4 regions of the Kitasatospora sp. NPDC059327 genome follow, and region 1 is predicted to be linked to each of the others. Evidence: riboswitches for the same ligand, from Rfam matches in the RefSeq annotation. Region 1 holds a riboswitch; each other region holds the start of a gene.
What was found. Region 1 has a riboswitch for cobalamin ahead of metE (5-methyltetrahydropteroyltriglutamate--homocysteine S-methyltransferase). Riboswitches for the same ligand answer to the same signal wherever they lie in the genome.

Region 1 (5,565 bases):
GCGCCCCTGATAGCAATGTGACATGCTACATACCGCCAAGGTCGCCCTCCGGGCCCGACACGACGCCGACGTCCCCGTCCTGCAAGCTGAGCTGTACGACGACGTCATGACCCGCTCCCGGGCCGACTCCCGCCCCTGGCAGCCCATCGCGCCGGGAGCGGCCGAGTCCCCGTACGCGGTGGCCGCGCCCTCGGAGGACGCGGCCTGCTTCTCCGTCGGCGCCCTCCCCTCGGGCGAACTCGCCGGCGAGGCCCTGCTGTGGGGCATCGACACCCACAACCGCACCGCCCACCTGGGCATCTCCCTGCGCCCCGCGTTCCGCGGCCGGGGCCTGGCCCGCGAGGTCGTCGCCCTCCTGTGCCACTACGGCTTCACCGTCCGCGGACTCCACCGCCTCCAGATCGACACCCTCGCCGAGAACCTGCCGATGATCGCCACCGCGACCCGGCTCGGCTTCACCCTCGAAGGCACCCTGCGCCGCTCCGCCTGGGCGTACGGCGCCCACCGCGACGAGGTCGTGCTCGGCCTCCTCGCCGAGGAGTGGACCGCCCCGGGCGACGTGTTCTCCGGACCGGCCCGGCCGGGCCGCTGAACCCCGGCGGCGCGGGCCGGCGCCCGGATGCGGTCCGGGGGCTTTGCTGCGAGGGTGCCACCGTGAGCCGCGCCCGACCGGGCGGGTGGCGCCCGGCAGCACGCTGGAGGAGTCGCGGATGGACCTGCACCTGTCGGGCAAGGCGGCCGTGGTCACCGGCGCGGGCAAGGGCATCGGCCTCGCCGTCACCCGGGCCCTCGCCGCCGAGGGCGTCGGCGTGCTGGCCGCGTCCCGCACCCTGACCGAGGACCTCGCCGGGCTGAGCCGAACGGCCGACGTCCTGCCCCTGCGGGTGGACCTCACCGCCGCGGACGGCCCGGCCCGGGCGGTCGACGCGGCGGTCACCCACTTCGGCGGGCTCGACCTGCTCGTCAACAACGTCGGCGCCGTCCGCCCGCGCCCGGACGGCTTCCTGTCCGTCACCGACGCCGACTGGGAGCAGGCACTGACGGTCAACTTCCTGACCGCCGTCCGCACCACCCGGGCCGCGCTGCCGCATCTCCTCGCACGGGGCAGCGCCGCCGTCGTGACCGTCAGCTCGGTCAACGCCTCGCTGCCCGACCCGGCGGTCATCGACTACGGCGCCGCGAAGGCGGCGCTGGCCAACTTCTGCAAGTCCCTCTCCAAGGAGGTCGCCGGGCGCGGCGTCCGGGTGAACACCATCAGCCCCGGTCCGGTCTCGACCGCCCTGTGGCTCGGCGTCGACGGCGTCGCCGCGACCGTCGCGCAGGCCGGCGGCGGCAGCGCCGACGAGGTCGTCCGGCAGGCCGCCGCCGAGTCGGCCACCGGCCGCTTCACCCGGCCGGAGGAGGTCGCCGACCTGGTCCTGCTGCTCGCCGGGGACCGGGCCGGCAATGTCACCGGCGCCGACTTCCGGATCGACGGCGGGCTGGTCACCACCCTCTGAACCCGCCGCGCCGCGACTCCCCCGCCCGGGGCCGGGTGGCGGCGGACGGGCCGGGACGAACGGCGGCCGTCCGTCCCGGCCCGCCGGTCAGCCCGCCAGCTCGGCGCGGACCACCCGGGCCGCCTCGACCAGGTGCTCCAGCGAGGCCCTGGTCTCCGGCCAACCGCGGGTCTTCAGACCGCAGTCGGGGTTGACCCAGAGCCGCTCCGCCGGAATCGCGGCCAGTCCGGCCCGGAGCAGCGAGGCCGCCTCCCCGGCGCTCGGCACCCGGGGCGAGTGGATGTCGTAGACACCCGGGCCGACCTCGCGCGGATAGCCGGCCTCGGCCAGCTCGTGGGCGACCTCCATGTGCGAACGGGCCGCCTCCAGCGAGATCACGTCGGCGTCGAGCTCGTCGATCGCGGTCATGATCGCGCCGAACTCGGCGTAGCACATGTGGGTGTGGATCTGGGTGTCGGCGCGGACCCCGGAGGTCGAGAGCCGGAACGACTCGGTGGCCCAGGCCAGGTAGCCGGGGCGGTCGGCCGCCCGCAGCGGCAGGGTCTCGCGCAGCGCCGGCTCGTCGACCTGGATGACGGCCGCGCCGGCCGCCTCCAGGTCGGTCACCTCGTCGCGCAGGGCGAGCGCGACCTGCCGGGCGGTGTCGCCCACCGGCTGGTCGTCCCGGACGAAGGACCAGGCGAGCATGGTCACCGGGCCGGTGAGCATGCCCTTGACCGGACGGTCCGTCAGATCGGCGGCGTAGCGGTACCAGTCGACGGTCATCGGGTGCGGGCGGGAGATGTCGCCGGCCAGCACCGGCGGGCGGACGTAGCGGGTGCCGTAGGACTGCACCCAGCCGTGCCGGGTGGCCAGGTAGCCGGTCAGCTGCTCGGCGAAGTACTGGACCATGTCGTTGCGTTCCGGCTCGCCGTGGACCAGGACGTCGATGCCCGTCTTCTCCTGGTAGGCGATCACCTCACGGACCTCGGCCCGCATCCGGTCCCGGTAGGTGCCGTCGTCGATGCGGCCGGCCCGCAGATCGGCGCGGGCCGTGCGCAGTTCGGTGGTCTGCGGGAAGGAGCCGATGGTGGTGGTCGGCAGCAGCGGCAGGTTCAGCCTGGTCCGCTGCGCCTCGGCGCGCTCGGGGTAGGCCTGGGCGCGGCGGGCGGCCGCGGGGGTGGTGGCGGCGACGCGGGCCCGGACGGCCGGGTCGTGGGTCAGCGCGGAGGCGGCGCGGGAGGCCAGGTCGGCACGGTTGGCGGCCAGTTGGGCCGCGATGGTGTCAGTGCCGTGGGCCAGGCCGCGCGCCAGGGTGGCGATCTCGGTGGTCTTCTGGCGGGCGAAGGCCAGCCAGCGGGCGACCTGCGGGTCGAGGTCCCGCTCGGCGTCGGCGTCGAGCGGGACGTGCAGCAGGGAGCAGGACGGCGCGACGTCGACCCGGTCGGCCAGCCCGAGCAGGGTGCCGAGGGTGGCGAGGGACTTCTCCAGGTTGTTGATCCAGATGTTGCGGCCGTCCACCACGCCCGCGACCAGGCGCTTGCCGGGCAGGCCGCCGACGGCGGCGAGGTCGTCGAGGTTGGCGGCGCCCGGACCGGTGAAGTCCAGGCCGATGCCCTCGATCGGGGCCTTGGCCAGGACGGGGAGGGCCTCGCCGAGACGGTCGAAGTAGCTGGCGACCAGCAGCCGGGGGCGGTCGGTGAGCCCGCCGAGTTCGCGGTAGACCCGGGTGGCGGCGTTCAGCTCGGCCGGAGTGCGGTCCTGGACCAGGGCCGGTTCGTCGAGCTGGACCCACTCGGCGCCCGCGGCGCGCAGGTCGGCGAGGAGTTCGGCGTAGACGGGCAGCAGCCGGTCCAGCAGGGTGATCGGCCGGAAGTCCGCGGCCACGCCGGGGGCGGGCTTGGCGAGCAGCAGGTACGTCAGCGGGCCGACCAGCACCGGCCGGGCGCGGTGACCGGCCTCCAGGGCCTCACGCAGTTCGGCGACCGGCTTCGCGGAGTTCGCCACGAAGACCGTGTCCGGGCCCAACTCGGGTACCAAGTAGTGGTAGTTGGTGTCGAACCACTTGGTCATCTCCAGCGGTGCGACCTCCTGCGTGCCACGGGCCATGGCGAAGTAGCCGTCCAGCGGGTCGGCCGCGACGGCGGCGCGGTGGCGGGCCGGGATCGCGCCGACCGCGACCGTGGTGTCCAGGACGTGGTCGTAGAGCGAGAAGTCGCCGGTGGGGACTTCGGTGACGCCCGCCTCGGTCAGCCGGCGCCAGTTGTCCCGGCGCAGTCCGGCGGCGACGGCGTGCAGGGCGGCGGCGGTGACGCGGCCGGCCCAGTACCCCTCGACGGCCTTCTTCAGCTCCCGGTCGGCACCCTGCCGCGGGTAGCCGTACACGGTGGCCTGCGGGGCGGTGGAACTCGATGACACGGAACTCTCCTTCGCGAGTCGCGCTGCGATCCCGGGAGAGCGCGACGGCGTGGAGGTACGACAGTGGGGGCACGGCACCAGGATGGGCCCGCCCGCTCCGCCGACCCGCCCTCGAGGTCACCGAGATCACCGCGTGCGGGGTGCACGCGGGCAGTGGCAGGTCTTCGGACTCGCGGGCACGTCCATCTGGCGAACCAGGCGGACCCCTACTGGCCGTCGCTTCCCGGGCCCCGCTGGGACCCAGTGCATGTGACGGCGGTCGTTCCCACTCACCGCTGCGGGGCAGTCCCGGATTTCCACCGGGTTCCCTCTTGCGACGCCGTGGCTGGAGGACACGGCGAACCGACTGCACCGCCCACCCTAGGCCCATCGACGGCGTCGCGTCGGCGATTGTCCGGATCGCGGATGGTGGCGTGGGCAGGTGAGGCGCCCCGTCACCCCCGCGGCCCCGCTCCCCCGGACCGCCCCGCTCCCCCCGGCTGTGCGGCGCCGCCCGGGCGAACCGCCGCTCCGACCCGGACGGGATAGGGCACGAAGGTGCTGGTGTGCTCGTCCACCGCCAGGGGCAGGCCGACCGCGGGCGCGGCCCGCTGCGGGCAGGCGGGGCGCTCACACGCCTTGCAGCCGAGGCCGATCGGGGTCGCGGCCGCCTCGTCCGCGAGGTCGAGCCCGGCGGAGTAGACGAGCCTGGACGCGTGCCGGAGCTCGCAGCCGAGGCCGACGGCGAAGGTCTTGCCCGGCCGCCCCCAGCCGCCCGGTGAGCGGGACACCGCCCGGGCGGTCCACAGGTAGCGCCGGCCGTCGGGCATCGCGGCGACCTGGACGTGCACCCGGCCGGGGGCGGCGAAGGCCTCGTAGACGTTCCACAGCGGGCAGGTGCCGCCGGTGCGGGAGAAGTGGAAGTCCGTGGCGGACTGGCGCTTGGAGACGTTGCCGGCCCGGTCGACCCGGACGAAGGAGAACGGCACCCCGCGCAGCCGGGGCCGCTGGAGCGTGCTGAGGCGGTGGCAGACGGTCTCGTACCCCAGCCCGAAGTGGTCGGCGAGGTGCTCGATGTCGTAGCGCGCCGCCTCCGCCTCGGCGTGGAAGACCCGGTAGGGCAGGACCAGGGCGGCGGCGAAGTAGTTGGCCAGCCCGATCCGGGTCAGGGACCAGGCGGTCGACCCGGGCGCGCTGTCCTCGGCGGCGAGTTCACCGAGCAGCGCGTCGTGTTCCAGGTAGGCCAGCTGGGTCGCCATCCGGAACGCCTGCTGGCCCGGGCGCAGCCGGTCGGACAGCCGCAGCACCCGGCTGTCCGGGTCGTACGCGTGCAGGTGCTCGCCCCCGACGACCGGCCGGACCTGGTGCCCGGCCGCGAGCCGCTCGGCCAGGGCCTCCCGGACCCCGCCCCGCCGCAGGCCGATCTCGGCGGCCAACTCCTCGGCGGCGAGGTCGAGTTCATGGAGGTAGTTGCGGCGACGGTAGAAGAACTCGCGGACCAGCTCGTGCGGTGTGCGGGCGGTGTCGGCGGCCGGGCCGCGGTCCCCGGTGAGGACGGCGAGCTGCTCGGCGGCCGCCCGGCGGCCGCGGCCGAGGTCTGCCAGCACCCGGGCCACGGCGGGCAGTCGGGTGGCGAGGTCGTCCAGGTCGCCCGGGGTGAGGCGGCCGGCGAGGAGCTCCTCGCCGAGCG
Region 2 (5,565 bases), on a different contig from region 1:
CGGCCCGGCTACCTGGCGAGGTCGGCGGCGTCCTCGGCCGCCGTCCCCTGGGCGGGCACGTCACCCGGGGGCCGCGTGGACCGCGGGCTCCAGCGCCGCTCGACGCCGGCCAGCCGCCAGTAGGCGATCGCCGCCGCCCAGACCACCACGAACAGCCCGACGATGACATAGCCGACGTTGTCCAGCGAGAGGTCCGCGATCCAGCCGCTCACCGGGTCGGTGAGGTCCAGCTTCTCGTGCAGCACCCCGACCAGCTCGATGGTGCCGATGATGAAGGCCACCGCGATCGACAGCCCGGTGATGGTCAGGTTGTAGTACACCTTGCGCACCGGGTTGGAGAACGCCCACTGGTACGCGAAGTTCATGAACGTCCCGTCCAGCGTGTCGAACAGGCTCATCCCCGCCGCGAACAGCAGCGGCAGGCAGACGATCGCGTACCAGGGCAGCCCGGAGGCCGCGCCGGAGCCGGCCATCACCATCAGCGTCACCTCGGTCGCGGTGTCGAAGCCGAGGCCGAGCACCATCCCCACCGGGAACATCTGGCCGGGCCGGGTGATCGAGCGGGTCGCCCGGTTCAGCACCCGGGCCAGCAGGCCGCGCGAGTTGAGGTGCTCCTCCAGCTCCGCCTCGTCGAAGCGGCCCGCGCGCATCGACCGGAACACCCGCAGGATGCCGAACAGGGCGGCCAGGTTGAGCGCGCCGATCAGGTACAGGAAGGCACCGGAGGCCGAGGTGCCGACCACGCCCAGCCACTGGTGGGTGGGGGACTCGTCGTCCATCAGCGTGTTGGCCAGCTGGGCGCCGCCCGCCACCAGGGCGGCCATCAGGACCACCATCGAGGAGTGCCCGAGGGCGAACCAGAAGCCCACCGAGACGGGCCGCTTGCCGTCCGCCATCAGCTTGCGGGTGGTGTTGTCGATCACCGCGATGTGGTCGGCGTCGAAGGCGTGCCGCATGCCGAGGGTGTAGGCGGTGATCCCCAGGCCCACCCCGAAGACCTGCGTACCGACCGCGTAGCCCTCGGGTGCCACCAGGAAGAAGAGCGTCCCGAACGCCACCACGTGCATGGCCAGGATCACCCCCATCAACCCGGCCGTACGGATGGTGTCCTCGCGCTTCCAGCGGAAGGTGGGCAAGGCGGACGGCGCCGCGGGGGCGGCGGTTTCGGGCAGGGTCATCGTGGGATCACGCTCCAGCACCTCGTGGAAAGTCGTTCGTGAGATGCCGTGGCCGGTCTCCTGGCTTACGGGGCTCCCGTGCCCGCCTTCCCGGGCGCGCGAGGCACCCAGTGGCGTCGTGGGCACGGACGACTCCCCCGATCACAGTGGCGAGGGCCGCTCCGGACTCCGGACTCCTGAGAGTCCGTCACCGGTCTTCCCGAGCACCACGGCGGGCAACACCGTAGGGTCCCCCGCCACACCCTTGCAAGGCTGCGCACCTGCGCAGGTGTCCGGAATCACAGCCCCGGGGCTGCGAGAATGTCCGCATGCATCTCGTACCGGCCGACCGCGCGGGCCACCGCACCATCGACGGACACCGGGTCTGCGAGGCCATCGCCGCGATCGGCGACACCGGGCACGTCCGGTCCTGGGCCGAGCGGTTCTCGCTGCTCGCCGACCCCGGTCGGCTCGCCCTGCTGCTCGCCCTGCACCGGGCCGGCCCGCTCGCCGTCACCGACCTGGCGGTCGCCACCGGTATGCGCGACCCGGCCGTCTCGCAGGCACTGCGGCTGCTGCGCACGGCGGGCGTGGTCACCGGCGACAAGGACGGGCGGGTGGTGCGCTACCGGCTGCTGGACGAGACTATGCGCCCCCTGCTGGACGCGTGCGCCGCCGCCGAGCACCACGAACCGGCCGACGCGCCCGAGCACCACCGGCCCACCGCCCCGGCCGGGCCCCACCGGCCCACCGCCGCGGCCGGCTGACCCACCGTCCGGCCACCGCCCCGGCACGCACCCGGATGAGTACGATCATCGCGTGCTGATCCGCCGCAGGCCCCGGGGCCGGGCCTGGCCCGACGACGACCGCTGGAACACCCGGCCGGTCGAGGCACGCGTCCTCGCGGTCGTCCGCACCCTCACCTCCGCCACCCGCGTCCTCGACGTGCTCACCCTGCTCCGCGACCGCGACGGCATCCGCTTCTACCTCACCGTCAACCCCGGCTCGGCCTTCACCGCCGGACTGGACGCGTTCCTGCGCGACCTGCCCGGGTTCACCCTCCTGGACTGGCGGGAGGCCACCCGGCACCGCTTCGACCTGGCGGTCGCCTGCGCCGTCCACTCCTCGATGGGCCGGCTGGACGCCCCGCTGATCGTCCTGCCGCACGGCGCCGGCTACAACCGCCTGGTGTCCCAGTCCACCGGGGACACCGTCACCGCAGCCGGCCTCTCCCGCCGCGAACTGACCCACCGCGGGAAAGCGTTCGTCGACGTCCTGGGCCTCTCCCACGAGGAACAGCTGGACCGGCTGCGGATCTCCTGCCCGCAGGCCCTGCCGCACGCGCGGGTGGTCGGTGACCCGTGCTTCGACCGGATGCTGAACAGCCTCGACGCCCGGGACGGCTACCGGGCCGCGCTCGGCGCCGTGGACGGCCGCCGGCTGGTCGTGGTCAACTCCACCTGGAGCGAGCACTCCCTGTTCGGTCGCCACCCCCGGCTGCCGCTGCGGCTGGTCGACCGGCTGCCCGCCGACGAGTACGCGGTCGCCGTCGTCCTGCACCCCAACATCTGGGCCCGGCACGACCCGAGGGCCCTGCTCGCCGCCGCCGAACAGTCCGGGCTCCGGCTCGTCCCGCCGCACCGGGGTTGGCAGGCCGCGCTGGTCGCCGCCGACTGCCTGATCGGCGACCACGGCTCGGTCTCCTTCTACGGCGCCGCGCTGGAACGCCACACCCTGCTGGCCGCCACCGGCGCCGAGGAGCTCGACCCGCGCTCCCCCGGCTACGCCTTCGGTCAGGCCGCGCCACCGCTCGACCCCGACGGCGATCTTCTCGCCCAGCTCGAACAGGCCCTGGCCGCCCACGATCCGGCCGCCCTGCGACCGCTCACCGACCGCTCGCTCGGCGCACGCGGGCAGTCGGCCCGACTGCTGCGCCCGCTGCTCTACTCCCACCTGGCACGGCTGGACGAACCGTCCGACGAACCCCGTCTGCCGCCCTACCCCGTGCCGCGCCCGCTTCCGGGCACCCCCCGCGGCCCGTCGGCGTACGACGTCGAGGGAACGGTCTCCGGCAGCGAGGTCGCCCTGCGGCGCTACCCCGTCGGGCCGGACCACGGGCCCGCGCGCGGCATCTACGCGGTCGCCGCCGAGGAGCACCGGCTCGAACTGCGCGACGTCGCCGAGGTGCTGGCCCGCACCGAGGTCCGGGCCGAGCTGCCCGCCGAACGCTGGCTGGCCGAGGCCTTCCGCTCCCCCGGGCTCGGACTGGCGGTGGCCGCGCTCGGCAGGAGCCGCCACCTGCTGCGGCTGCCCGCCGGTCTGCTGCTGGAGGCCCGTGCCGAACGGCCGTGGGGAGCGCCGAAGCCACTGCTCGACCCGCTGCTGCTCGGCGCGGCCGTGGCCCTCTGGCTCCACCACGGCTCGGACCCGGCGACCCTGCCGCAGAGCGGGCTCACCGTCCGCACGGGCGAGCGCCGCGTCCGGGTCACGTTCACCGCCCCGCCGTGACGGCGCTCGGCGGCCCGGCTACGCCTCGCGCCCGCCGAGGACGCCGGCACGCCCGCGCAACTCCCGCAGCCGGGCCCGCGCACCCGCGGCCAGCGCCCGGTCGCCCAGCTCCTCCGCCAGGTCGCCGAGCAGCTCGCGGGCCTCGGCCTCCTTGACCAGCTCGTCCCGTGCGGCGGCCCGGTCCGCGGCCGAGCTGACCAGCCGCACGGCTTCGGCCGGCTGCCCCAGCGCCCGGAGCGCACGCCCCTGGGCGAGCGGCAGCTTCACCAGCATCGAGCCGTCCCGCGTCCGCTCGGCCAGGACGGCCGCCTCGGCCAGGACGGCCAGCGCCGCCTCCGCGCGACCCGCCGCGACCAGTGCCCGGCCCAGCTGGTAGCTCTGCACCACCACGCCGTGCGGGTCCCCCGCGTTGGCCTCCCGGGCCCGGGTGAACAGCTCCACCGCCCGCTCCGGCCGCCCGTCGGCCAGGCAGAGCAGTGCCTCGGTCTCGACCAGCACGCCGGCCAGTCGCGGGTCGTCCACCAGCGGCAGCAGCTCGGCCGCGGCGGCCAGTTGCTCGGCCGCCGCCGGGTAGCGCCCCAGCTCGTAGTGGGCCCGGGCCAGCTGGTTGCGCATCCGGATCCCGGCGTCCGGGCGGTTGTCCCACTGCGCCGACTCGACGCCCAGGAGGTGGGAGGCGATCCAGTCGCCATAGTGCTTCCGGCCGTGGTACAGCGGCCAGAGCGACTCGCAGAGCCGCCAGACCTCGCCGTGCCAGCCCTGTTCGGCGGCCGCCGTCAGGACCGCCAGCAGATCGGCCCGCTCGACCTGCAGCCAGGCCATCGCCGCGGCCGGGTCGGCGAAACCGGGCACCGACGGCTCCGGGGGCTCCTGCAGCCGCATCCGGTCACCGAGCGCCCGGTCGGCCGCCGCCGCCCGGCCCCGGTAGTGGGCCACGATCCGCCGCAGCGACTCCTCCCGCCCGGGGTCGGCCCGCGCGCGGCGCCGGGCGTGCAGCCGGACCAGGTCATGAGTGCGGTACCGCTCCGCCGGGTCCGCGCTCTCGTCCGCCACCGGGCGCAGCAGATGGGCCCGCACCAGCTCGCCGAGGGCCTCGCCGGCCCGCTCGACACCGGCCGCCTCGGCCAGCTCGGGGGTCAGGTGCCAGCCCGGGTGCAGCCCCACCAGGTGGTAGAGCCGGCGGGTGTGCGCGGGGAAGTGCGCGTACACGGCCTCGAAGGGTTCGACCACGGAGCCCTCCCGGTGCTCGATCGCGGCCAGCCGGCCGGCCTCGTCCGCCAGTTCGGTCACCACCCGCTCCACCGGCAGTCCGCTGCGGGTGATCAGCTCGGACCCGACCGCCTGGAGTGCCAGGGGCAGTCCGCCGCACAGCCGCACCAGGTCGTGGAGCTGCTCGTCGGTGCCGCGCCCCGGGCCGAGCCAGCTGCGGACCAGCTCCGAGCCGGCCTCCGGCCGCAGCGGCTCGACATCGAGCAGCGTCGCACCCACCATCGCCAGGCCCGGCAGTCGCGCCCGCCCGGTGACCACGACCAGCCCGGCCGTCGGGAGCAACGCCCGGACCTCCGAGGCGTGTTCGACGTTGTCGAGGAAGACCAGCAGCCCGCCCGCCGAGGTGACCGTCCGGAACAGCGCCGCGCGCTCGGGCAGCCGCTCGGGCACGAAGTCCCGGTGGACCCCGAGCCCCCGCAGGAACCCGCCCAGCACCTCGCCCAGGTCGACGCCGCCCTGGTGGCGCACGGTGGTGAGGTCCGCGTACAGCTGGCCGCTCGGGAAGCGGCGGGCGTGCTCCTCGGCCCACCGCGCGACGACCTCGGTCTTTCCGACGCCGCCGAGCCCGGTCAGCGCGACGACGGACGGCCGCGTCGGCCCGGTCCGCTCCAGCGCGGCCGTCAGCGCGGCG
Region 3 (5,565 bases), on a different contig from region 1:
CAGCACCGCCGCGGCCGCGAGGCCGGTGTCGGTGTCCGCGAGCACGCCGTCCTCGCCGGACTCCACCGCGACCGTCCCGCGGTAGCCGCCGGTGTCGTGCGCCAACCGGGCGCGGACCACCGACCGGCCGACGGTCGGCGCCGCGACGCCTACGACGGCGGTGCTCGGCAGGGCGAACGGCGTGCTGACGTCGATCGAGTCGGGGAACGGCCCGCCGGCTCCGCTCCAGCCGAGGCTGTAGTGCACCGGGCCCGCCGTCGCGCTCACACCGCCGGCGAAGCCCGGCCGGCCGACGGTCAGCGCGAAGTCCAGCGGCACCGGGGCGGCCGACGGCAGACCACCGACCGTGACGGTGCCGGCCAGCTCGAACGCGGGCGCGCCGTCGGCGAGGCGCAGCGCCGCCGAGGTCAGCCCGAGCGACACGGCGGTGCCGCCCGGCGACGCGTGCAGCAAGGCCGGGGCCGGCGTGAGCGCGACCGTCGCGGCCCCGCCGACCGGCCCGCCGAGCGCCCAGCGGACGCCCTTCGGGTCGATGTCCACCGTGGCGACGGCCGGACCGGTCACCGTGAGGGACACCGGCGTGCCGTCGGCCTGGCCGCCGAACACGAGCCCGGTGAGCGGGAGGGTGAGCCGGGCCGAGGCCGGGCCGCCGCTCGCGGTCGCCCCGTGGACGGTCCCGCGGAAGCCGCCGATCGTCAGCTCGACGTCGAAGGGGGCCGCCGTGGAGGCGGTGGTGGCCGAGAGGGCCGACAGCTCCCCGCCCGCGGGGAGCGGGAGCTGCGTGATCAGATGTGCGGCGCGTAACGCGTCCACCAGCGTGCTCATGGTGGGTCTCGCTCTGCTGATCGGGCCCCGGCCGCTGACCGGCCGGGGGCGCGGTGCGGTCGGGCCTGCCCGACGGGGTCCCTTCCAGCCTCGGCCCGCCCGCGCGACAACGCAACCCCCTGGGCCGGTCGGATCCCGGCCGGTCCAGGGGGCGCGTACGGCCTAGCGGTGGGCGATGCGCTCGACCTCGAAGAGCTGGGCGGCACCGATCCGGCCCTCCTCCAGGGAGAGCAGCCAGCTCAGCAGCTCCGGTGCGGCGTGCAGCTCGTCGTAGAAGCCGAGCCGGAGATCCGCCAGCTGCCCCTCGAAGAGCCAGTCGTCGAGCGCGTCGGCGAGGTGGCGGTCCGCCGCGTCGGTCCGGGTACCGGCCCAGACCGTCAGCCACGGCGAGAGGCTCCCGGTGCTGACGGAGACCGCCTCCAGTACCCCGGTGACCGACCCGGTGCCCGGGTACTCGTGCAGGGCCGCCCGCCACCAGGCGTGCCAGACGCCCTCCAGCGCTTCCCGCTCCGGCTCCGACCAGGTCCGCGGCTCCGCGGCGAGCAGCCGGGAGGCGATCAGCCCGTGGTCGACGTGCAGCCGATCGGTGGCCAGGAGGCGGACGACGCGCGGTGTCATCCGGCGGTAGAGGGCGGGGAAGTCGTCCCAGTGGCCTTCCGATTCCGCCGCGACCGAGCGGACCAGTGCCTCCGGTAGCCGCTGCGAGGGCCCGGCGAGTGCCGCGAGGTCGGCGTCGGTGTAGCAGTAGGCGCAGCCGCCGACGGTGAAGGGTCGTTCGGAGACCGGCGCGAAAACGGTGTCCAGCGCGTCGAGAGCGCTCCGGAGCTGCTGGGAAGGGTCGGTCACGGGAACCTGCTGGGGGGGGACCTCATCCGGCCTACCGGAGAAGGGACGGACGCTACCACACGCCGTCAGTCGGTCGGTCTGTCGGTCCGCCAGGACTCGTGCCGCCGGGCCGGAATACGCTCGGGTAGTGGTGGGTCACCGCTGGACATGCGAAGTGATCTTGAACCGTCCGGCGGCATACATCCCCTGTTGGCGGCACGGTTCAGCCCCCACGCGTTCGACCCGTCCGTGAGCATCGACGACCACGCCCTCGGCCTGCTGCTGGAAGCCGCGCGGTGGGCGCCGTCGGCCGGGAACGGCCGATGCGAGGGGCGGGGACGGTGCCCCGCCTCGTCGTGGCCCTGGTCGCCGACGTGCGGGGCCCGGGAGGCCGTCAGGTCGCGGACCGCCCCCCGGGGGACCGGGTGAGGTCGGCCACCACCAGCCCGGCCGCCCGTGCCGGGTCCCCGCCGGCGCGGGAGAGCAGCTCGGCCACGTCGTAGCCGGCGTCGGCGGCCTCCCGGTGGGTCAGCCGCATCGCGTGCACGGACTCGTAGCGCGGTGAGTCGAGTGCCGCGCCGATGCCGGGGCGCAGCCGCTCCAGCTCCGTCACGACCGTCCAGGCGTCGTCCTCCAGCCGGGCCCGCCGCACCGGGTCGCAGGCCGCGACGGCCCGGTGGGTCTCGGGCGAGGCGGGGTCGCAGGCGGCCAGCGCCGGCAGGAGCGCGGGGACGCCCAGGATCTCCGCCGCGTCGAGGGTGAAGGAGTGGGACCAGCCGTCGGTTTCCAGCAGTCGCGCGATCAGCGGCACGGCGCGGGGGTCGTGCCGTCTGGCCAGCCCCCGGGCGCCCTCCTCCCGGACCTCGTCGCACGCGTCGGTGGTGCACGCCCACAGCGCGTCCCTGATGGCGGTCGTGTCCTGCTCCCGTTGGAACCCCAGCGTGAAGGCCGCCCAGTCGCGGACCTCGGGGTCCTCGTCCCGGGTGAGCCGGATCAGCGCCCGGACGTCGGGCCCGTCGGACAGTCCGCTGGTGACGAAGGTGAACTCCGAGGCGACCTGACGCCGCAGGTCGGCGTCCTCGTGTCCGGAAAGGCCGACCAGCACGGGAACGCCGCGCCGGTCCCGGGTCCGGCCCAGGGCGCAGACGAGGGAGGACAGGACGGAGGTCTCCGTCTCCACCTCGGCCGGCGCCGTCAGCGCGGTCGCCGCCGCGCTGCGCAGGGACTCGTGCGTGTCGGCCGCGCTTCCCACCAGATCGCAGCCGACCTTGCGCTCCAGGGCATCGGCCGACCCCAGCAAGCCCGACCCGCGGCGCAACGCCGGCTCCCCGTTCTCCTCCTGCGCCGCCTCCCGGACCAGCGCCCAGTAGGCGTGCCCGTCGTGGTCCGCCTCCGAGACCCGCGCCAACCGTGCCGCGGCCACCAAGCGTTCCGCCGGCCCCACCGTGTCGTCCATGCGCGCATTCTGGCCCGACGGCCCGGTGCCGGGCACCCGATTTCCACGCCGGCCCCGCGCCGATGTCCTCGACCTCCCGCGGCTTCCGGCCGTCTCCTCGGCGGTGTCCAGCCCCTGCGTGAAGCCGACGATCTCTCCATCCGATACGACAGTCCGACCGGGAGATGTCGGGTCAGCAGTAGGTTTCGATGAAGAGGAGCACCCGGCCGTCGTCGGCGGTGAACTCGTACGCCTCATGGATCGGCAGGTCGGTGGCGTCGAGGCGGGCCCGCGCCGCCAGCCACGCGGCGGGGCGCTCGGCGTCCGCCAGAAAGCGGGGGAGCCACCGCTCGGCCCGGTCGTCGTAGTACTCGCCCATCGACATCACGTCGGCGCAGACGGCCAGCCGCTTGGCCCGGCGGGGGTGCAGCGGCCCACGGGCGAGCCGCCAGTGGCAGCCCTCGCCGTCGGCGAAACCACGGGCCGCCACGGGACGCAGGGTGTACGAGCCGGCGCGCTCGTCCGCCGACGGAGGTTCCATGGCGGCCACCACCTCGGCGAGGGTCGTGGCACGCTGACGCTTCTTCGACACCCGGACAGGATGCCAGGGCCGACCGTGTGTCGGACAGTTCGTGTGTCGGGACAGTTCGTGCGAGTCCGTGAGCCGGGAGGCCGGCGGGGGCCCGGTCGATGGCTCCGACCGGCCTCGCGGTCCGGTGGGGTGATCGTGGTCGCGGGTGCCGGTACCGGTCCCCGGGGCGACGACCTGCCGGGCGGGGGAGGGGAGTCCGGCAGGCCGGGGGCACGGCGTCGGCGAACCACCGGGTGGTCATGATGATGTGACGCACGATCCCTTGACCCGGTCTTTTCCGCTTCGCGATGATGAGCCGTCACATGGTGACTCCGTCAACGGGGGAAGTCCGGTCCGAATCCGGCGCTGACCCGCAACGGTAGGTCGCCGACGTCACGTCGGCGGCGAGCCCGAGTACCCGTCGGCGGAGATGTGGCGTCCACTCCTCCCGTCGTGGTCTGCGGGCCGGAGCTCCGAAGGCTGCCCCGGCACCCGCCGCGCGCCTTCCGGGCCCCTGCGTCCAGGCCCGGAAAGGCACCCATGCCCCCGCTCCGCCGCACCCTCGGTCTGCTCGCGATACCCGCCCTCGCCCTCGCCACCGCACTCCCGGCCTCGGCGGCCGCCCACGCCGCGCCCGCGGCCGCGCCCGCCGCGACGACATCCGCGACGTCGTCCGCGACGCTCCGGCCGGACGCCGCGGCGGCCGGCTGGCTGGCCCGCCAACTCGTCGACGGGGACCACTTCGAGTCCGTCTTCAACGGCACCGCCTACCCCGACCAGGGCCTGACCGTCGACGCCGTACTGGCCTTCGCGGCCTCGCACAGCTCCGACCAGGCGGCAGCCAGGGCCACCGCCTGGCTGGCGAAGCCCGAGATCATCGGCGGCTACCTCGGCGACGGCACCACCGAGGCCTACGCGGGCGCGACGGCCAAGCTGCTGCTCGCCGTCGAGGTGCGCGGCGGGAACCCGGCCGGGTTCGGCGGCGTCGACCTGCCGGCCCGGCTGCGCTCGCTCCAGACCGCCGAGGGCCGCTTCTCGGACCGCTCGCAGTGGGGCGACTACAGCAACGCCTTCGGCCAGTCGCTGGCCCTGATCGCGTTGCACCGCACGCCCGGTGACGCCCCGGCGGCGGCCGTGGACTTCCTCGCGAACAGCCAGTGCGCGGACGGCGGCTTCCCCGTCTCCTTCGGCGCGGCCACCTGCACCGGTGACCCGGACGCCACCGCGCTCGCCGTCCAGGCCCTCGCCGCCACCGGCCGCGCCGCCAAGGCGGCCTCCGGCCTCGCCTGGCTGGCCTCCCGTCAGAACGCCGACGGCGGCTTCGCGGCCTCCGGGGCGACCGCCTCCAACGCCAACACCACCGGCCTGGCCACCCAGGCGCTGCTCTCCGCAGGGCGCTTCGGCGCCGGCCTCAAGGGCTGGAGCCGCTTGGTGAAGTTCCAGCAGGGCTGCGCCACGGACCCGGCGGTGCGCGGCGCGGTCGCCTACGACGCGTCCGGGTTCAACCCGGGCAACGGCGCCCGGGCCACCGCGCAGGCCGTCCTCGGCCTCGCCGGCACCCCGCTGGCCACCCTGTCCGCCGCGGGTGCGCGTCCCGGCGCCCCCACCCTCGCCTGCCCGGCACCGGCCGCCGGCTGAGGCCGCGAGCGCCGGCGCGGCGGACGCCGGCGCGGCGGACCCCTGATCCCGAGAACCCCAGAACCCGCGAACCCCTGATCCCGCGAACCCCTGATCCCGCGAGGAGAGTTCCGATGACCGACACCCTCACCCCGGCCCGCCCGGTCCGTCCCGTCCGCCGCACGCTCGGGTCGATCGCCGGGGCCGTGGCCCTCACGGCCGGCCTGCTCGGCATCTCCGCCGTCCAGGCCCCGCAGGCCCGGGCCGCCGCCTGCTCCGGCACCACCGGCGT
Region 4 (5,565 bases), on a different contig from region 1:
GCCGCGGACGGCCGAGACCGCCGACGCGGCGTGCGGCACCGGCGAGAGCCCCAGCGCGCCGTCGCCGCCGCCGACCCGGCGCTCGTCCAGGCCCCGGCGCAGCAGCTCCAGCAGCTCGCTGTCGGCGACCGGGCCGGCCACCAGGTGCAGGAAGGAGAGCAGCTGGGGTGCCTGGTCGACGGCCTGCCCGGCGAGCACCGCGAAGACGCCGCGCAGGGCGGCGGGCGGCACCGGGGCGAGCAGCGTCCAGGCGTCGAACAGGGCCGACCAGCCGCGGACCACGGCCTCGTCGTCGTGTTCCCAGGCGTGCAGGCGCCAGCCGGGGGCGGCGCCGCCGTCCCGGGCCTCGACCAGGCCGACCAGCAGGGCCTGGCCCCAGGCCTTGGTGGCGGCGCCGACCGTCATGGCGAGGGCGCGGCCGGCGTCGCGGGCGTCCTCGGGGAGCAGCTCGCCGCGCTTGTCGACCTCGGCGAGTTCACCGGCCCAGCGGGCGATGCGGACGGCGTCGATCAACATCCGACGGGCCAGCGGGGCCAGCTCGGCGGGAGCGGGGAAGCCGTCCGGCACCGGGACCCGGCCACGGCCGGGGGCTGGTGCGGGGCCTCGTCGGCGGGGTACGCCGGAGCCGCCCGGCCTGGCGCCGGCGGGGCGGTGGGCAGTTCCGGGGAGACGGGTCACCGTCGCACCGGAGCCGATCGTCGGCGGGAGCTGGGCATCACGGTCGCGCGGATTCCGAGACGTCACGTCGAGCAGTCTTCCCCTTGTACCGGCCTTCTGTCACATCCGATCGGCCCCGACCACCGGGAGGCGGTCGCGGGGGGTCGACAAGATCGGGCAACAGAGGCCAAACCGCCTGGCCGGATCTGTCTGACGCGCACACGCCAGCTCGGGGGCGGTGGGGTGAACGGGGCGGGAGCGGAGGACCCGGCGGGGGTTCCGGAGGACCCACCGGGGGTTCCGGAGGACCCGGCGGGGGTTCCGGAGGACCCACCGGGGGTTCCGGAGGACCCACCGGTGGGTCCGGCCCCGCCCGGGAGCGCTCCCCGCCGCCCGGGGTCACCCGGCCCGGAGCGGCGGGAGCGGGGTGGCGGGAGGCGGAGCGGCGGGCCTCGGAGCAGCGGAGGTCAGAGCAGCGGGGTGAGCCAGCGCCGGAGGTGCTCCTCGTAGCGGTCGGGGTCGGCGTTCCAGAGGCCCGCGTGCTCCCCGCCGGGCACGGCCCGGAGGCCGACCACGTCGGAGCGCCGGTCGGCCAGCCGGGCGGCGGCCCGCCAGGGGGCCAGCGTGTCGTCGGGCCCTTGCAGGAGGAGGGTGGGCACCCGCAGGTCGGTACCGTCCGCGAGGCGGGCGAAGTCGGCCAGATCCACGCCGGCCCGGCCCTCGGCGGCGAGCGCGCCCAGCTCGCCGGCGGCGCCCCGGTAGCCGGCCCGGGCCGCGCCCCGGCGGGCGGAGGCCGACCAGTCGAGCACCGGGGAGTCCAGGATCAGGCCGCTGATCGCGGAGGCCCACGCCGAACGGGCCGCGGTCTGCAGCACCATGGTCGCGCCGAGCGACCAGCCGTACAGGACGACCCGCCCGGCGCCGCTGTCGAGGGCCAGCCGCAGGGCCGCCTCGACGTCCCGCCACTCGGTCTCCCCGAAGTGGCCGAGGCCGTCCGGGGAGGCGGGCGCGCCCTCGTCGCCGCGGTAGGTGACGGCGAGGACGGGCAGGCCGAACCGCTCCAGCACGGGGATCACCGGGAGGGTCTGCTGCCGGTCGGCGCCGGGGCCGTGCACCAGGATCACCCAGGTACCGCGCTTGCCGTCGAGCCACCAGGCGGGCAGCGCGCCCAGCTCGCCCTCCACGGCGGTCTCGGTGAACGGCAGGCCGAGTGCGGAGGTCGGATCGCCGAGGTGGACGCGGGGCGTGAAGCGGACCGAGGTGCCGGGAGCCAGGGTGCCCCGGTCGGCGCGGACCAGTCGCCGGGTGACGCCCCGCTCGTCCGCGTGCAGGATCTCGTCGACCACCGCGTGCCCGCCGTCGGCCCACTCGACGGCCCAGCGGCCGGGGCGGGCGCTCTCGGCGGTGCGGGTGAAGGTGGCCCGACCCGCGCCGAGGGCCAGCACCACCACGGGGCCGGCGGGCCGCTCACGGGCGGCCGCCGGGTTGACCATCCGCTCGGACGCCCGCCGGCCGATCAGCAGGACGGCGGCCCCGGTCCCGACGACGGCGGCCGCCACTACGGCCGCGGTTCCCCAACGCATATCGCTCCCCGCTCTGTTCGTCGCGGACTGGGCACTGTGCCCACCAGTCCACTCGTGGGAACGGCGCCCGGCCACCGGACACGGCCGTCCGGGTCACGCCGGCCCGGGGTTCACGGTGCGGCGGGGTTCACGGTGCGGCGGGGTTCACGGTGCGGCGGGGCTCGCGGCGGGGCAGGGCTCGCGGCGGGGCTCGCGACGCGAATCACGGAAGGAGGGAACGGAAGCGGAGACAGGGAAACGGAGAAGGCAAGCGGAGGACGGAAGGGGGAGCGGGGAGGACCGCGGCCGGTCAGACCGGGATCTCGGTCTCCAGCCGCCCCAGCAGCTCCCAGAACCGCTCGCCCGGCGGCCGGGCCGCCTGCGCCGCCTCGGGGCCCGCCGCCGGGGCCGGGGAGCCCCAGCTGCCGGCGCCCCAGTGGGAGGTGACCTGGTACTCCTTCTGCAGCGCCGTCAGCACGGTGGCGAGGTCGTCCTCGTGTACCGGCACGATCCGGCCGATCGGCCGCACGTGCGCCTGCCAGCGGCTGTCCACGCACTGCCGCAGCCGCCGGTCCAGCTCGTCCGCCCGGCCCGTCACCGCGACCAGCTCGCGCAGCGTCAGGCCGAGCACCTGGGCCAGCGCGTACGTCTGCTCCTGCTCGCCGTCCCACCGCCCGGTCGCCTCGGCCTGCTGGTACTGCCGCAGGGCGATGCCGATCCGGCGGGCCGCGCTCTCCTGGTTGAGCTCCCGGGCGACCCGGAAGTCCCGCAGCCGGGCCGGGCGGACGCCCATCAGCTGGGCCGGCGGGCACCAGAGCGCCCGGGCCAGCGCGATGAACTCCTCCTCGGTGGGGCGCAGCGCGCCGCTCTCCCAGCCGAGCAGGTGGGTGGGCAGCAGCCGGACACCGTGCGCGGCCATGCCCTCGACCACCTGGTCGGGGGTCAGGCCGAGTCCGGCGCGGTGCGCGCGGGCGGCCGCGGGCGAGAAGGGCACCGGAGGCACGGCGGGTGGCTGTCTGCGTCGCATGGGACCCGACGGTAGGGGGTGGTCCGGCCGCCCCCCAGCCGCCGAACACACGAAGCGGGCCTGGAGGGTTCTCCAGGCGACTGGACGATCACACAGGCTGTCATGCCCCTGCGGGGGGTGGTGATCAGAGGTAGCGACGGGGCCGGGAAACCCCCGGGCGCTGTGACCAACCCCTCCGTGACCTTGGTTGACGCACGGTTCGGCCGCGTGATGGGATCCTTCAGCCAAACGGAGGCATGCAGAGGAAGCCGGTGCGAGTCCGGCGCGGTCCCGCCACTGTCACCGGGGAGCACACTCGGAGTCCCTCCTCGCCCGACGCGGCGCCGGAGGGGTCCATCACGGCGAGCCGTCAGCGGCGGCCGGAGGCCCGGGGGTGCGTTCGACCCCGGAAGCCAGGAGACTCTCGCCCCCGGTTCGTCGATCCAGGGCGCGGACCCTGAGTGAGGACACGCACGCGATGCAGGCTGCCCCGACCTTCCGAGCCCTCTGCTGTCCACCGTGCGCCCGCTGACCCGCGCCGCCGCCTTCGCGCTGGGCGCCGTCGCCGGATACCTCGCCGACGCCCGTTTCGCCGATCCGCGGCGCGGCCACCCGGTGGCCGTCTTCGGCGGCGCGGCCGGCCGGCTGGAGCGGCGGATCTGGCGCGACGACCGCGCGGTCGGCACCGCCTTCACCGCGCTCTGCGTGGGCACCGTCGCCGCCGGCGCGGTGGCCGCCGACCGCACCCTGGGCCGCCGGCCGCTCGGGCGGGCCGCGCTGGCCGCCGCCGCGACCTGGACGGTGCTCGGCGGCACCTCGCTCACCCGCGAGGCCCGCACGATCGGGCGCTCGCTCGCCGCGCACGACCTCGCGGCGGCGCGCGAGCGGCTGCCGCACCTGTGCGGACGCGACCCGAGCGCCCTCGACGAGCAGCAGATCGCCCGCGCGGTGGTCGAGTCGGTCGCCGAGAACACCGCCGACGCCGTGGTCAACGCGCTCGTCTGGGGCGCCCTCGCGGGCACGCCCGGGCTGCTGGCGTTCCGCGCGGTCAACACCCTCGACGCGATGGTCGGCCACCGCTCGCCCCGCCACACCCGGTTCGGCTGGGCCTCGGCCCGGCTGGATGACCTGGCGGGCTGGCCGGGCGCCCGGCTGACCGCGCTGCTGGCGGTCGCCGCCGCGCCCGAGCCCCGGACGGCCTGGCGGGTCTGGCGCCGGGACGGCTCCGCCCACCCCAGCCCCAACGCGGGCCAGGCCGAGTCGGCCTTCGCCGGCGCCGTCGGGGTGCGCCTCGGCGGCACCCTGCGGTACGGCACCCGGGTGGAGCACCGGCCGGTCCTGGGCGGCGAGCTGCGGCCGGTGACGGTGGACGATATCGAGCGCGCCTGCCGGCTCTCCCGCCGGGTGGGGCTGCTCGCACTGGGTACGACCGTCGCCGGGCACGCCGTCGTGCGGGCCTTCGGGGCGGGGACGAGAAGGGGGAGCGCGTGAGCAACGCACTGCTGGTCGCCGGGACGACCTCGGACGCCGGGAAGAGCGTGGTCACCGCCGGCATCTGCCGCTGGCTGGCCCGTCAGGGCGTCGCCGTGGCGCCGTTCAAGGCGCAGAACATGTCCTTGAACTCCTTCGTCACCGCCGACGGCGCGGAGATCGGCCGCGCCCAGGCGATGCAGGCCCAGGCCGCCCGGGTGGAGCCCGAGGCGGCGATGAACCCGGTGCTGCTGAAGCCCGGCGCGGACGGCCGCAGCCAGGTGGTGCTGCTCGGCCGGGCGGTCGCCGAGGTCGGCGCGCTGGACTACCGCGAGCGCAAGCCCGTCCTGCTGGAACGGGCCCTGGAGTGCCTGGCCGACCTGCGCCGCCGCTACGACGTGGTGGTCTGCGAGGGCGCCGGGTCACCCGCCGAGATCAATCTGCGCGACCGGGACATCGCCAACATGGGCCTGGCCACCGCCGCCGCGCTGCCCGTCGTGGTGGTCGGCGACATCGACCGCGGCGGCGTGTTCGCGGCGATGTACGGGACGCTGGCGCTGCTGTCCCAGGAGGACCAACGGCATGTCGCGGGCTGGCTCGTCAACAAGTTCCGCGGCGACGCGCGGCTGCTGGCGCCCGGGCTGGAGATGCTCCGCGAGCTGACCGGCCGTCCGGTCCTGGGCACCCTGCCGATGCTGTCCGGGCTCTGGCTGGACGCCGAGGACTCGCTGGACCTGACCACCGTGGTGGACCGCACCGAGGGCCGCGGGCCGCTCGGCACCGACGTGCTGCGGGTGGCCGTGGTGCGCTTCCCCCGGCTCTCCAACTTCACCGACGTGGACGCGCTGGCGCAGGAGCCCGGGGTGCTGG

Region 2: linked by a shared signal. The riboswitch ahead of ACFXHB_RS43820 (HoxN/HupN/NixA family nickel/cobalt transporter) and the one ahead of metE (5-methyltetrahydropteroyltriglutamate--homocysteine S-methyltransferase) in region 1 are both predicted to bind cobalamin.
Region 3: linked by a shared signal. The riboswitch ahead of ACFXHB_RS07325 (prenyltransferase/squalene oxidase repeat-containing protein) and the one ahead of metE (5-methyltetrahydropteroyltriglutamate--homocysteine S-methyltransferase) in region 1 are both predicted to bind cobalamin.
Region 4: linked by a shared signal. The riboswitch ahead of ACFXHB_RS14010 (cobalamin biosynthesis protein) and the one ahead of metE (5-methyltetrahydropteroyltriglutamate--homocysteine S-methyltransferase) in region 1 are both predicted to bind cobalamin.

What each region holds. Positions count from the first base shown of each region.
Region 1 is NZ_JBHYYB010000009.1:123,236-128,800, forward strand. It holds gene ACFXHB_RS08920 (GNAT family N-acetyltransferase) at 23-592, shown strand; gene ACFXHB_RS08925 (SDR family oxidoreductase) at 711-1,499, shown strand; gene metE (5-methyltetrahydropteroyltriglutamate--homocysteine S-methyltransferase) at 1,587-3,896, opposite strand; cobalamin riboswitch at 4,055-4,209, opposite strand; gene ACFXHB_RS08935 (short-chain fatty acyl-CoA regulator family protein) at 4,331-5,565, opposite strand, start outside.
Region 2 is NZ_JBHYYB010000191.1:2,347-7,911, reverse strand. It holds gene ACFXHB_RS43820 (HoxN/HupN/NixA family nickel/cobalt transporter) at 9-1,178, opposite strand; cobalamin riboswitch at 1,211-1,404, opposite strand; partial or broken gene ACFXHB_RS43815 (ArsR/SmtB family transcription factor) at 1,487-1,828, shown strand; gene ACFXHB_RS43810 (hypothetical protein) at 1,977-3,665, shown strand; gene ACFXHB_RS43805 (AAA family ATPase) at 3,684-5,565, opposite strand, start outside.
Region 3 is NZ_JBHYYB010000007.1:144,616-150,180, forward strand. It holds gene ACFXHB_RS07305 (hypothetical protein) at 1-825, opposite strand, end outside; gene ACFXHB_RS07310 (hypothetical protein) at 988-1,671, opposite strand; gene ACFXHB_RS07315 (HEAT repeat domain-containing protein) at 2,045-3,106, opposite strand; gene ACFXHB_RS07320 (hypothetical protein) at 3,279-3,677, opposite strand; cobalamin riboswitch at 3,949-4,097, shown strand; gene ACFXHB_RS07325 (prenyltransferase/squalene oxidase repeat-containing protein) at 4,197-5,294, shown strand; gene ACFXHB_RS07330 (flagellar hook-length control protein FliK) at 5,408-5,565, shown strand, end outside.
Region 4 is NZ_JBHYYB010000018.1:78,057-83,621, forward strand. It holds gene ACFXHB_RS13995 (hypothetical protein) at 1-567, opposite strand, end outside; gene ACFXHB_RS14000 (alpha/beta hydrolase family protein) at 1,125-2,240, opposite strand; gene ACFXHB_RS14005 (XRE family transcriptional regulator) at 2,530-3,246, opposite strand; cobalamin riboswitch at 3,487-3,649, shown strand; gene ACFXHB_RS14010 (cobalamin biosynthesis protein) at 3,745-4,716, shown strand; gene ACFXHB_RS14015 (cobyric acid synthase) at 4,713-5,565, shown strand, end outside.